Regions from separate parts of the Paenibacillus sp. FSL E2-0201 genome, predicted to be linked through region 3. Evidence: a T-box and tRNA genes for the amino acid it is inferred to sense, from the RefSeq annotation. Region 3 holds a T-box; the other regions hold tRNA genes.

Region 1 (3,249 bases), 3.0 Mb from region 3:
AGGGGTAACCCGAAGCTATGAACCGAAGCCCCAGTAAACGGCGGCCGTAACTATAACGGTCCTAAGGTAGCGAAATTCCTTGTCAGGTAAATTCTGACCCGCACGAATGGCGTAACGACTTGGGCGCTGTCTCAACGAGAGATCCGGTGAAATTTTAATACCTGTGAAGATGCAGGTTACCCGCGACAAGACGGAAAGACCCCATGGAGCTTTACTGCAGCTTGATATTGAATTTGGGTACGATCTGTACAGGATAGGTGGGAGCCGTAGAAATCGGAGCGCAAGCTTCGGTGGAGGCGCCGTTGGGATACCACCCTGATCGTATCTAGGTTCTAACCTAGTGCCCTAATCGGGTACGGGGACCGTGTCAGGCGGGCAGTTTGACTGGGGCGGTCGCCTCCTAAAGAGTAACGGAGGCGTTCCAAGGTTCCCTCAGAATGGTTGGAAATCATTCGAAGAGTGCAAAGGCATAAGGGAGCTTGACTGCGAGACCTACAAGTCGAGCAGGGACGAAAGTCGGACTTAGTGATCCGGTGGTACCGCATGGAAGGGCCATCGCTCAACGGATAAAAGCTACCCTGGGGATAACAGGCTTATCTCCCCCAAGAGTCCACATCGACGGGGAGGTTTGGCACCTCGATGTCGGCTCATCGCATCCTGGGGCTGAAGTAGGTCCCAAGGGTTGGGCTGTTCGCCCATTAAAGCGGTACGCGAGCTGGGTTCAGAACGTCGTGAGACAGTTCGGTCCCTATCTGTCGTGGGCGCAGGAAATTTGAGAGGAGCTGTCCTTAGTACGAGAGGACCGGGATGGACGTACCGCTGGTGCACCAGTTGTTTCGCCAGAAGCATGGCTGGGTAGCTACGTACGGACGGGATAAGCGCTGAAAGCATCTAAGCGTGAAGCCCCCCTCAAGATGAGATTTCCCAATTAGTAAGACCCCTTGAAGACGACGAGGTAGATAGGTTGGAGGTGGAAGTGCAGTAATGCATGGAGCTGACCAATACTAATCGGTCGAGGGCTTATCCTATACTTAAAATGCAAATTCAATTCGGATTCAGTTTTCAGGCGATTAAGCCTGAGCATTACGCTGTAATGCCCGTTTGGTGGCGATAGCGGAGGGGTTCCACGCGTACCCATCCCGAACACGACCGTTAAGCCCTCCAGCGCCGATGGTACTTGGACCGAAGGGTCCTGGGAGAGTAGGACGCCGCCAAGCGGACAACCACATTACCCGTGGTATTTTTTTTGCCCTTAATATTCGTATGTCTTAAAAGGGCCTTTAGCTCAGCTGGTTAGAGCGCACCCCTGATAAGGGTGAGGTCGGTGGTTCGAGTCCACTAAGGCCCACCATATTCCCTGATAGCTCAGTTGGTAGAGCACTCGACTGTTAATCGAGTTGTCACAGGTTCGAGTCCTGTTCGGGGAGCCATTTATGGAGAGGTGTCCGAGTTTGGCCGAAGGAGCACGATTGGAAATCGTGTAGGCGCCACAAGCGTCTCGAGGGTTCGAATCCCTCTCTCTCCGCCATGAATTTACTTCCCTGTTAGGGATGAGAAGCCTTGGTGGTTCGTTGAAGCATAAGCTTCGTTAGGAATGCTTCGCAATCTCGATAGTAGTGAGAGTATCTCTCTCTCCGCCATAAAGTTTATTAGCATGGCCCGTTGGTCAAGGGGTTAAGACACCTCCCTTTCACGGAGGTAACATGGGTTCGAATCCCATACGGGTCATAACATGGAGGCTTAGCTCAGCTGGGAGAGCATCTGCCTTACAAGCAGAGGGTCGGGGGTTCGATCCCCTCAGCCTCCACCATATTCATTTAAGAACGACGCGGGGTGGAGCAGCCCGGTAGCTCGTCGGGCTCATAACCCGAAGGCCGCAGGTTCAAATCCTGCCCCCGCAACCAAATTTTCTTAAGCATGATGTTTTGGGACTAGCTGGCGTAGTGTAAATGAATAGTATATACTTATTAAATGACGCGGGGTGGAGCAGCCCGGTAGCTCGTCGGGCTCATAACCCGAAGGCCGCAGGTTCAAATCCTGCCCCCGCAACCAATTTACATTTATGCATTATGTCTGTGGAACCGTGGTGTAGTTGGCCTAACATGTCTGCCTGTCACGCAGGAGATCGCGAGTTCGAATCTCGTCGGTTCCGCCATTTAGTTAATTATTGTTGGGGATTAGCCAAGCGGTAAGGCAACGGACTTTGACTCCGTCATGCATAGGTTCAAATCCTATATCCCCAGCCATTTATGAGAGCCATTAGCTCAGTTGGTAGAGCACCTGACTTTTAATCAGGGTGTCGAAGGTTCGAGTCCTTCATGGCTCACCATTATTTTTAAAGTGTGCGCGTGTGGCGGAATGGCAGACGCACCAGACTTAGGATCTGGCGTTTCACGACGTGGGGGTTCAAGTCCCTTCACGCGCACCATATTTTGCGGAAGTGGCTCAGCGGTAGAGCATCGCCTTGCCAAGGCGAGGGTCGCGGGTTCGATTCCCGTCTTCCGCTCCATAATTTTTGCGCCCTTAGCTCAGCTGGATAGAGCGTTTGACTACGAATCAAAAGGCCGGGAGTTCGAATCTCTCAGGGCGCGCCATTTTTATTACTAAGTCATTACATGTTTTGACGGGATGTAGCTCAGCTTGGTAGAGCACCTGGTTTGGGACCAGGGGGTCGCATGTTCAAATCGTGTCATCCCGATTTTATACCTTTGCGGGTGTAGTTCAATGGTAGAACTTCAGCCTTCCAAGCTGATAGCGTGGGTTCGATTCCCATCACCCGCTTATAATTAAGAAACACCTGTCTATTATAGGCAGGTGTTTTTTTGTATAGTTACATTCATATGGATACAATAGAACTTAGGGCTTTTAGTTGAGGAGGTAGCTATGTTTGAATTCGAAGCTAAATTAGTGCGACCTGATGCAAGTGGGAGCTGGACTTATCTTAACGTCCCTTTTGATGCCGAACAAATATTTGAAACAAAGTCCAGGGTACAGGTAAAAGGAACTGTAAATGGAATCCCCTATAGAGGAACGCTTATGCCCCATGGAAACGGAAAGTATTTTATGGTGGTAAAGAAAGAACTACGGGATCTAGCCAAAGCTCAACCTGGTGATATTGTGCGTGTGACGATGGAGCAGGATCATCAATTACGAGAGGTAGAAGCTCCAGAGGATTTCCTTGATGCGCTGAGTAGCCATGAGCAGGCAGAAGCTTATTACAACGGTCTGGCTTATTCTTATCAGAAGGAA
Region 2 (3,249 bases), 1.2 Mb from region 3:
CTTGCTTCGAATGAAAGCAGAGTTTACGCGCAAACAAGATGGATTCTCTGAACTATTGAACCTTCAAATGAGCGAAATCACTGTTCATCTGATACGGCTTCTTAGCGCCTCTGGGTTTCAATCGCCAACGGAAGACAGAGTCCAATATGTTCTAAACTATATGAATGAGCATTACCGCCATAAGCTATCGGTCGCAACACTCTCTGAGATGTCTGGATACAGCTATGATCGTTTCCGCCATTTATTTAAAGAGCGATTCGGTTCTTCACCTCTTCGCTATCTACTATTGAAACGTCTGGATTATGCAAAGTCTCTCTTGCAACATACCCAAATGCATATCTCAGAAGTATCTGCCGCTGCAGGGTTTGTGAATGACGCTCAATTCTGCAATATGTTCAAACGTGAGGTAGGTCTCACACCGCGGACATTCCGACTAAGCAGTCAATAAAATTACAATTCACTCCGCTTCACATAAAAAAGCCGTTGAATTAGAAGTGTCTCTAATTCAACGGCTTAAGAATAAAAGTTCATAGACAAAGAAAAAAGGTTAGTAAAGTCGCTTGTATTAGCAACTTTACTAACCTTTTTGATATACCGGCGAGAGGACTCGAACCTCCACGGTTTCCCTCTCGATTTTGAGTCGAGCGCGTCTGCCATTCCGCCACGCCGGCACATATGAAATTAATGGAGGCGCCACCCAGATTTGAACTGGGGATAAAGCTTTTGCAGAGCTTTGCCTTACCACTTGGCTATGGCGCCATATGAAAAATTTGGAGCGGACGACGGGAATCGAACCCGCGACCCTCGCCTTGGCAAGGCGATGCTCTACCGCTGAGCCACGTCCGCATAAAATGGCTGGGGATATAGGATTTGAACCTATGCGTGACGGAGTCAAAGTCCGTTGCCTTACCGCTTGGCTAATCCCCAATAACATTTTAAAATAAAAGGGGCGACTGATGGGTCTCGAACCCACGAATGCCGGAACCACAATCCGGTGCGTTAACCACTTCGCCACAATCGCCATATTAAACTAATATTGTTGCTGTTCTTCTTAAAGTAAATGGGGCGACCGATGGGACTTGAACCCACGAATGCCGGATCCACAAACCGGTGCGTTAACCCCTTCGCCACGACCGCCATATTAAACTTTAGAGAAAGACTTTAGATAAAGATTGGCAGGGGCAGCAGGAATTGAACCCACACCAACGGTTTTGGAGACCGTTGTTCTACCTTTAAACTATGCCCCTAAAAAATGGTGGGGGATGATGGATTCGAACCACCGAACACGTACGTGAGCAGATTTACAGTCTGATGCGTTTGGCCACTTCGCTAATCCCCCAAAGATGGTGCCGGCGAGAGGACTTGAACCCCCAACCTACTGATTACAAGTCAGTTGCTCTACCAATTGAGCTACACCGGCATATTAAGTTGTATACTACATGGTGGCTCGAGACGGATTCGAACCGCCGACACGAGGATTTTCAGTCCTCTGCTCTACCGACTGAGCTATCGAGCCAAGAAAATGGCGGAACCGACGAGATTCGAACTCGCGATCTCCTGCGTGACAGGCAGGCATGTTAGGCCAACTACACCACGGTTCCAAAAGATATAATTACTTGATGAAAATTGGTTGCGGGGGCAGGATTTGAACCTGCGGCCTTCGGGTTATGAGCCCGACGAGCTACCGGGCTGCTCCACCCCGCGTCGTTCTTAAATGAATATGGTGGAGGCTGAGGGGATCGAACCCCCGACCCTCTGCTTGTAAGGCAGATGCTCTCCCAGCTGAGCTAAGCCTCCGTAAACAACAATTGTTATTGTACCAAAGTCCACTATACAAAATCAAGTGAAAATTTGGTGACCCGTATGGGATTCGAACCCATGTTACCTCCGTGAAAGGGAGGTGTCTTAACCCCTTGACCAACGGGCCATACTAATTAAAAATTTGTGGCGGAGAGAGAGGGATTCGAACCCTCGAGACGCTTGTGGCGCCTACACGATTTCCAATCGTGCTCCTTCGGCCAAACTCGGACACCTCTCCATATGGCTCCCCGAACAGGACTCGAACCTGTGACAACTCGATTAACAGTCGAGTGCTCTACCAACTGAGCTATCAGGGAATATTCATACCAGGCTTAATCGCCTGAAAACTGAATCCGAATTGAATTTGCGTTTTAAGTATAGGATAAGCCCTCGACCGATTAGTATTGGTCAGCTCCATGCATTACTGCACTTCCACCTCCAACCTATCTACCTCGTCGTCTTCAAGGGGTCTTACTAATTGGGAAATCTCATCTTGAGGGGGGCTTCACGCTTAGATGCTTTCAGCGCTTATCCCGTCCGTACGTAGCTACCCAGCCATGCTTCTGGCGAAACAACTGGTGCACCAGCGGTACGTCCATCCCGGTCCTCTCGTACTAAGGACAGCTCCTCTCAAATTTCCTGCGCCCACGACAGATAGGGACCGAACTGTCTCACGACGTTCTGAACCCAGCTCGCGTACCGCTTTAATGGGCGAACAGCCCAACCCTTGGGACCTACTTCAGCCCCAGGATGCGATGAGCCGACATCGAGGTGCCAAACCTCCCCGTCGATGTGGACTCTTGGGGGAGATAAGCCTGTTATCCCCAGGGTAGCTTTTATCCGTTGAGCGATGGCCCTTCCATGCGGTACCACCGGATCACTAAGTCCGACTTTCGTCCCTGCTCGACTTGTAGGTCTCGCAGTCAAGCTCCCTTATGCCTTTGCACTCTTCGAATGATTTCCAACCATTCTGAGGGAACCTTGGAACGCCTCCGTTACTCTTTAGGAGGCGACCGCCCCAGTCAAACTGCCCGCCTGACACGGTCCCCGTACCCGATTAGGGCACTAGGTTAGAACCTAGATACGATCAGGGTGGTATCCCAACGGCGCCTCCACCGAAGCTTGCGCTCCGATTTCTACGGCTCCCACCTATCCTGTACAGATCGTACCCAAATTCAATATCAAGCTGCAGTAAAGCTCCATGGGGTCTTTCCGTCTTGTCGCGGGTAACCTGCATCTTCACAGGTATTAAAATTTCACCGGATCTCTCGTTGAGACAGCGCCCAAGTCGTTACGCCATTCGTGCGGGTCAGAATTTACCTGACAAGGAATTTCGCTACCTTAGGACCGTTATAGTTACGGCCGCCGTTTACTGGGGCTTCGGTTCATAGCTTCGGGTTACCCCTAACCACTCCCCTTAACCTTCCAGCACCGGGCAGGCGTCAGCCC
Region 3 (3,249 bases):
GCTGCAGCTTCAGTAGCTTGTCGGCTTTCTTTACAGGCTCTGCTGCAATGACCTGAGCTACTCTGAGCTCAGCCTTGGCGAAATCGTCGATACCGATCTCTTCTTTATGCTCTTCCTCAGGCTCGGATACCGCTGGGGCAACAGGAGCTGCTTCGGCTGCTTCAGCCGCAGGCTTGCCAGCACCCATGGCTTCGGCAATATAAGCTACCTCTTGCTCCACATCTAGACGCGGGAAGATAGGATTGCCTTTCACCAGCTTTGTTCCTGCCGGAATCAGACCAAAAGTCTTACCGCTGTCCCAGGTCGTCAGCTCACCTGCTTCGATGCCAAGCTGCTCCCAGATCTTCGCTGGGGTTTGCGTCAAGAACGGCTGCAGCAGAATGGAAGCGGTGCGAAGACCTTCCACAAGATGTCTCATCACGGAAGCTAACTCCGCTGTTCTGCTCTCATCCTTAGCAAGTACCCAAGGCTGTGTCTCATCAATATATTTATTGGTGCGGCTGATAAAGATTCCGATAGCTGTCAACGCTACGGAGAACTCCATTTTTTCCATCGCTTCTTCTACTTTGGCATAAGTGTTCTCTGCCGCAGCTTGAAGCTCACCATCAAATGCTGTTACATTTCCTTCATACGCCGGAAGCTCTCCACCGAAATACTTCTCCACCATTGCACCTGTCCGGTTCAATAGGTTACCAAGGTCGTTGGCAAGATCATAGTTAACCCGATCTACAAAGCTTTCAGGTGTGAATGTACCATCTGAACCAAACGGTACTTCCCGCAGCAGGTAATAACGAAGTGCATCCAGGCCGTAACGATCAATCAAAGTAACTGGATCTACTACGTTCCCTTTGGATTTCGACATTTTGCCATCCTTCATGAGCAGCCAGCCATGTGCAAACACCTTTTTCGGAAGAGGTTCACCTAGCGCCATTAGAATAATTGGCCAGTAAATGGTATGGAAACGAACGATTTCTTTGCCGACAATATGTACATCTGCAGGCCAGAAGTTATCGTACAGACTGCGATCCTCAGAACCGTAACCCAAAGCAGTAATGTAATTCGTCAACGCATCGATCCATACGTACACTACATGCTTTTCGTCGCCTTTAACTTTAACCCCCCAATCGAAAGTCGTACGGGAAACCGCAAGATCCTCCAGACCAGGCTTGATAAAGTTGTTGATCATTTCGTTCTTACGGGATTCCGGCAAAATAAATTCCGGATTCTCCTCATAAAATTGCAGCAATCGATCTGCATATTTACTCATCCGGAAGAAATAACTGGCTTCCTTCACCAGTTCAACAGGATGACCGCTATCAGGGCTTTTTGCGCCAATGATTACGCCATTGTCATCTCGAACGATATCAACCAATTGCGTTTCGGTATAGAAGGTTTCATCCGGAATACTGTACCAGCCTTCATATTCACCTTTATAAATATCACCTTGCTTGAGCAGTCGATCAAAAATATCCTGAACAACCTTTTTATGACGATCTTCCGTAGTACGGATAAAGTCATCATTGGAGATATCTAACTTACGCCATAATTCCTTAATTCCAACAACGATGTCATCTACGAACTGCTGAGGGGTTTTACCCGCTTCCTCAGCCTTCCGTTCAATCTTTTGACCATGCTCGTCTGTACCTGTTAGATAACGTACGTCATAGCCGCGTAGACGTTTGTAGCGGGCCATCGCATCTCCAGCTACAGTAGAATAAGCATGTCCAATATGCAGCTTATCGCTCGGATAGTAGATTGGTGTAGTTAAGTAAAAAGTTTTCTTCTCGCTCATTGATTAATCATCCTTTCTTTCATTAAAAGACAAAAAACTCCCGCCCCTATAATGGGGCGAGAGTATAACTCACGCGATACCACCCAAATTTCCTGTCTCTTCACAGAGAACAGGCTTCGCCAGTTCCTTCCCGGGAACTGTCCATTAACGCTGGAACACGCTGTTATCTTACGTGAACCTCAAATGCAGTTCCCGCTCGAACACAGTTCCTCCCGGACCATATTCAATCTAACGCTCCATACCGGCTTTCAGCTCGAACCGGCTCTCTGTAATGGACGTACCGATTTACTCATCCGTTCCTCGGAATTCATACTATTACCTGTGAATATACCCAATGATAAGGGCCCCTGTCAAGTCGCACGGGCAGAATCCTTCTTCGAGGGTTGTTCCTCAAGAGGTGGAACCGGATCAAGCCCCCCTGGATGGAAGGGATGGCATCTAGCAATCCGCTTGGCAGCAAGCCATGAGCCTTTAAGTGGGCCATGGACTTCAATCGCTTCCAGCGCATAGGCAGAACAGGTTGGATAAAAGCGACAAGTTGCAGGCTTAATTGGGGAAATGTACTTGCGGTACACCCGAATGGGAGCCTGAATCGTTCTTCGAAGGGTCGCCATCCTTAGACCCCTTTTTTGTGATTAGCTGCTGCGACTAGTTCTTCTTCCCGGTTCTCTTCACATTCTTTGCAATAACCGAACACCTCAAATTTATGCTTGACTACCCGGAATTGATCAGGTGTATCCGTTAAATTCATCGGGCAGAAATTAATCGGGTAGGTTTTCTCGCATTGAAGGCAGATCATATGATGATGGTGATCCTGATGATTACAGCTTCCCTTGAATTTCACTCCGTCTTCAAAGACGATTTGTTCAAGTACACCAAGCTCTTCCATTACACGCAGATTGCGGTACACGGTATCAAAGCTAAGTCCGCTATACTTGCGGCCCATATGCTCATAGACATCCTTCGCTGACAAATAACCCTTATTCTCGCCGAATAACTTGGCAAGCGTTTTGCGTTGGTCGGTGATTCGCAGACCTTGCCCCGACATGACCTCTAATATTTGTTCTGTCGACAGCATACGCTCATCTCCCATAACATTTCAGTTCATTTCATTTATACTTCACTCTCTTAATAATGCCCCAAAATAAATGCCCCGTCAATGAAACAACCAAGTGCATGAGCGTTCATCGGAGTAAAATCATACATTTAAATACAAAAAGTCCGGCTGAGTATTCCTTGGTGGAATATTCAGCCGGACTTTTATTTCAGTTAATCCCAAATAACTTAAAGGATGGACATATTATTTTATTTCTTCGCAGGTAGCGGTGTAACTAGGAAATTCACCGGCAAGTTACTACCAGAAGCTGCTGTGAACAAAATCTCCACGGAGCCGCCATAATCGCCAGTACGATAAATTACACTGTTCATGTCAGCACTGGAGAGACTTCCAGATGTCG

The links. The T-box of region 3 lies ahead of metG (methionine--tRNA ligase). A T-box ahead of a tRNA ligase gene usually reads a tRNA of that ligase, here a tRNA-Met.
Region 1: it encodes a tRNA-Met, which carries the amino acid that the T-box ahead of metG (methionine--tRNA ligase) is inferred to sense. The anticodon was not compared.
Region 2: it encodes a tRNA-Met, which carries the amino acid that the T-box ahead of metG (methionine--tRNA ligase) is inferred to sense. The anticodon was not compared.

Annotation. Positions count from the first base shown of each region.
Region 1 covers NZ_CP150154.1:904,942-908,190, forward strand. The annotation lists rRNA gene NSU15_RS03945 (23S ribosomal RNA) at 1-1,028, shown strand, start outside; rRNA gene rrf (5S ribosomal RNA) at 1,101-1,217, shown strand; tRNA gene NSU15_RS03955 (tRNA-Ile) at 1,275-1,351, shown strand; tRNA gene NSU15_RS03960 (tRNA-Asn) at 1,355-1,430, shown strand; tRNA gene NSU15_RS03965 (tRNA-Ser) at 1,436-1,528, shown strand; tRNA gene NSU15_RS03970 (tRNA-Glu) at 1,657-1,728, shown strand; tRNA gene NSU15_RS03975 (tRNA-Val) at 1,735-1,810, shown strand; tRNA gene NSU15_RS03980 (tRNA-Met) at 1,828-1,904, shown strand; tRNA gene NSU15_RS03985 (tRNA-Met) at 1,976-2,052, shown strand; tRNA gene NSU15_RS03990 (tRNA-Asp) at 2,078-2,155, shown strand; tRNA gene NSU15_RS03995 (tRNA-Gln) at 2,172-2,246, shown strand; tRNA gene NSU15_RS04000 (tRNA-Lys) at 2,254-2,329, shown strand; tRNA gene NSU15_RS04005 (tRNA-Leu) at 2,345-2,428, shown strand; tRNA gene NSU15_RS04010 (tRNA-Gly) at 2,435-2,509, shown strand; tRNA gene NSU15_RS04015 (tRNA-Arg) at 2,518-2,594, shown strand; tRNA gene NSU15_RS04020 (tRNA-Pro) at 2,625-2,698, shown strand; tRNA gene NSU15_RS04025 (tRNA-Gly) at 2,711-2,781, shown strand; gene NSU15_RS04030 (YdeI/OmpD-associated family protein) at 2,884-3,249, shown strand, end outside.
Region 2 covers NZ_CP150154.1:5,847,079-5,850,327, forward strand. The annotation lists gene NSU15_RS26245 (AraC family transcriptional regulator) at 1-448, shown strand, start outside; tRNA gene NSU15_RS26250 (tRNA-Leu) at 593-671, opposite strand; tRNA gene NSU15_RS26255 (tRNA-Cys) at 686-759, opposite strand; tRNA gene NSU15_RS26260 (tRNA-Gly) at 772-846, opposite strand; tRNA gene NSU15_RS26265 (tRNA-Gln) at 853-927, opposite strand; tRNA gene NSU15_RS26270 (tRNA-His) at 949-1,021, opposite strand; tRNA gene NSU15_RS26275 (tRNA-His) at 1,062-1,137, opposite strand; tRNA gene NSU15_RS26280 (tRNA-Trp) at 1,174-1,247, opposite strand; tRNA gene NSU15_RS26285 (tRNA-Tyr) at 1,254-1,339, opposite strand; tRNA gene NSU15_RS26290 (tRNA-Thr) at 1,345-1,420, opposite strand; tRNA gene NSU15_RS26295 (tRNA-Phe) at 1,441-1,516, opposite strand; tRNA gene NSU15_RS26300 (tRNA-Asp) at 1,524-1,601, opposite strand; tRNA gene NSU15_RS26305 (tRNA-Met) at 1,628-1,704, opposite strand; tRNA gene NSU15_RS26310 (tRNA-Val) at 1,722-1,797, opposite strand; tRNA gene NSU15_RS26315 (tRNA-Glu) at 1,853-1,927, opposite strand; tRNA gene NSU15_RS26320 (tRNA-Ser) at 1,946-2,038, opposite strand; tRNA gene NSU15_RS26325 (tRNA-Asn) at 2,042-2,117, opposite strand; rRNA gene NSU15_RS26330 (23S ribosomal RNA) at 2,179-3,249, opposite strand, start outside.
Region 3 covers NZ_CP150154.1:4,694,783-4,698,031, forward strand. The annotation lists gene metG (methionine--tRNA ligase) at 1-1,792, opposite strand, end outside; T-box leader at 1,842-2,102, opposite strand; gene yidD (membrane protein insertion efficiency factor YidD) at 2,143-2,406, opposite strand; gene NSU15_RS21465 (Fur family transcriptional regulator) at 2,409-2,870, opposite strand; gene NSU15_RS21470 (stalk domain-containing protein) at 3,098-3,249, opposite strand, start outside.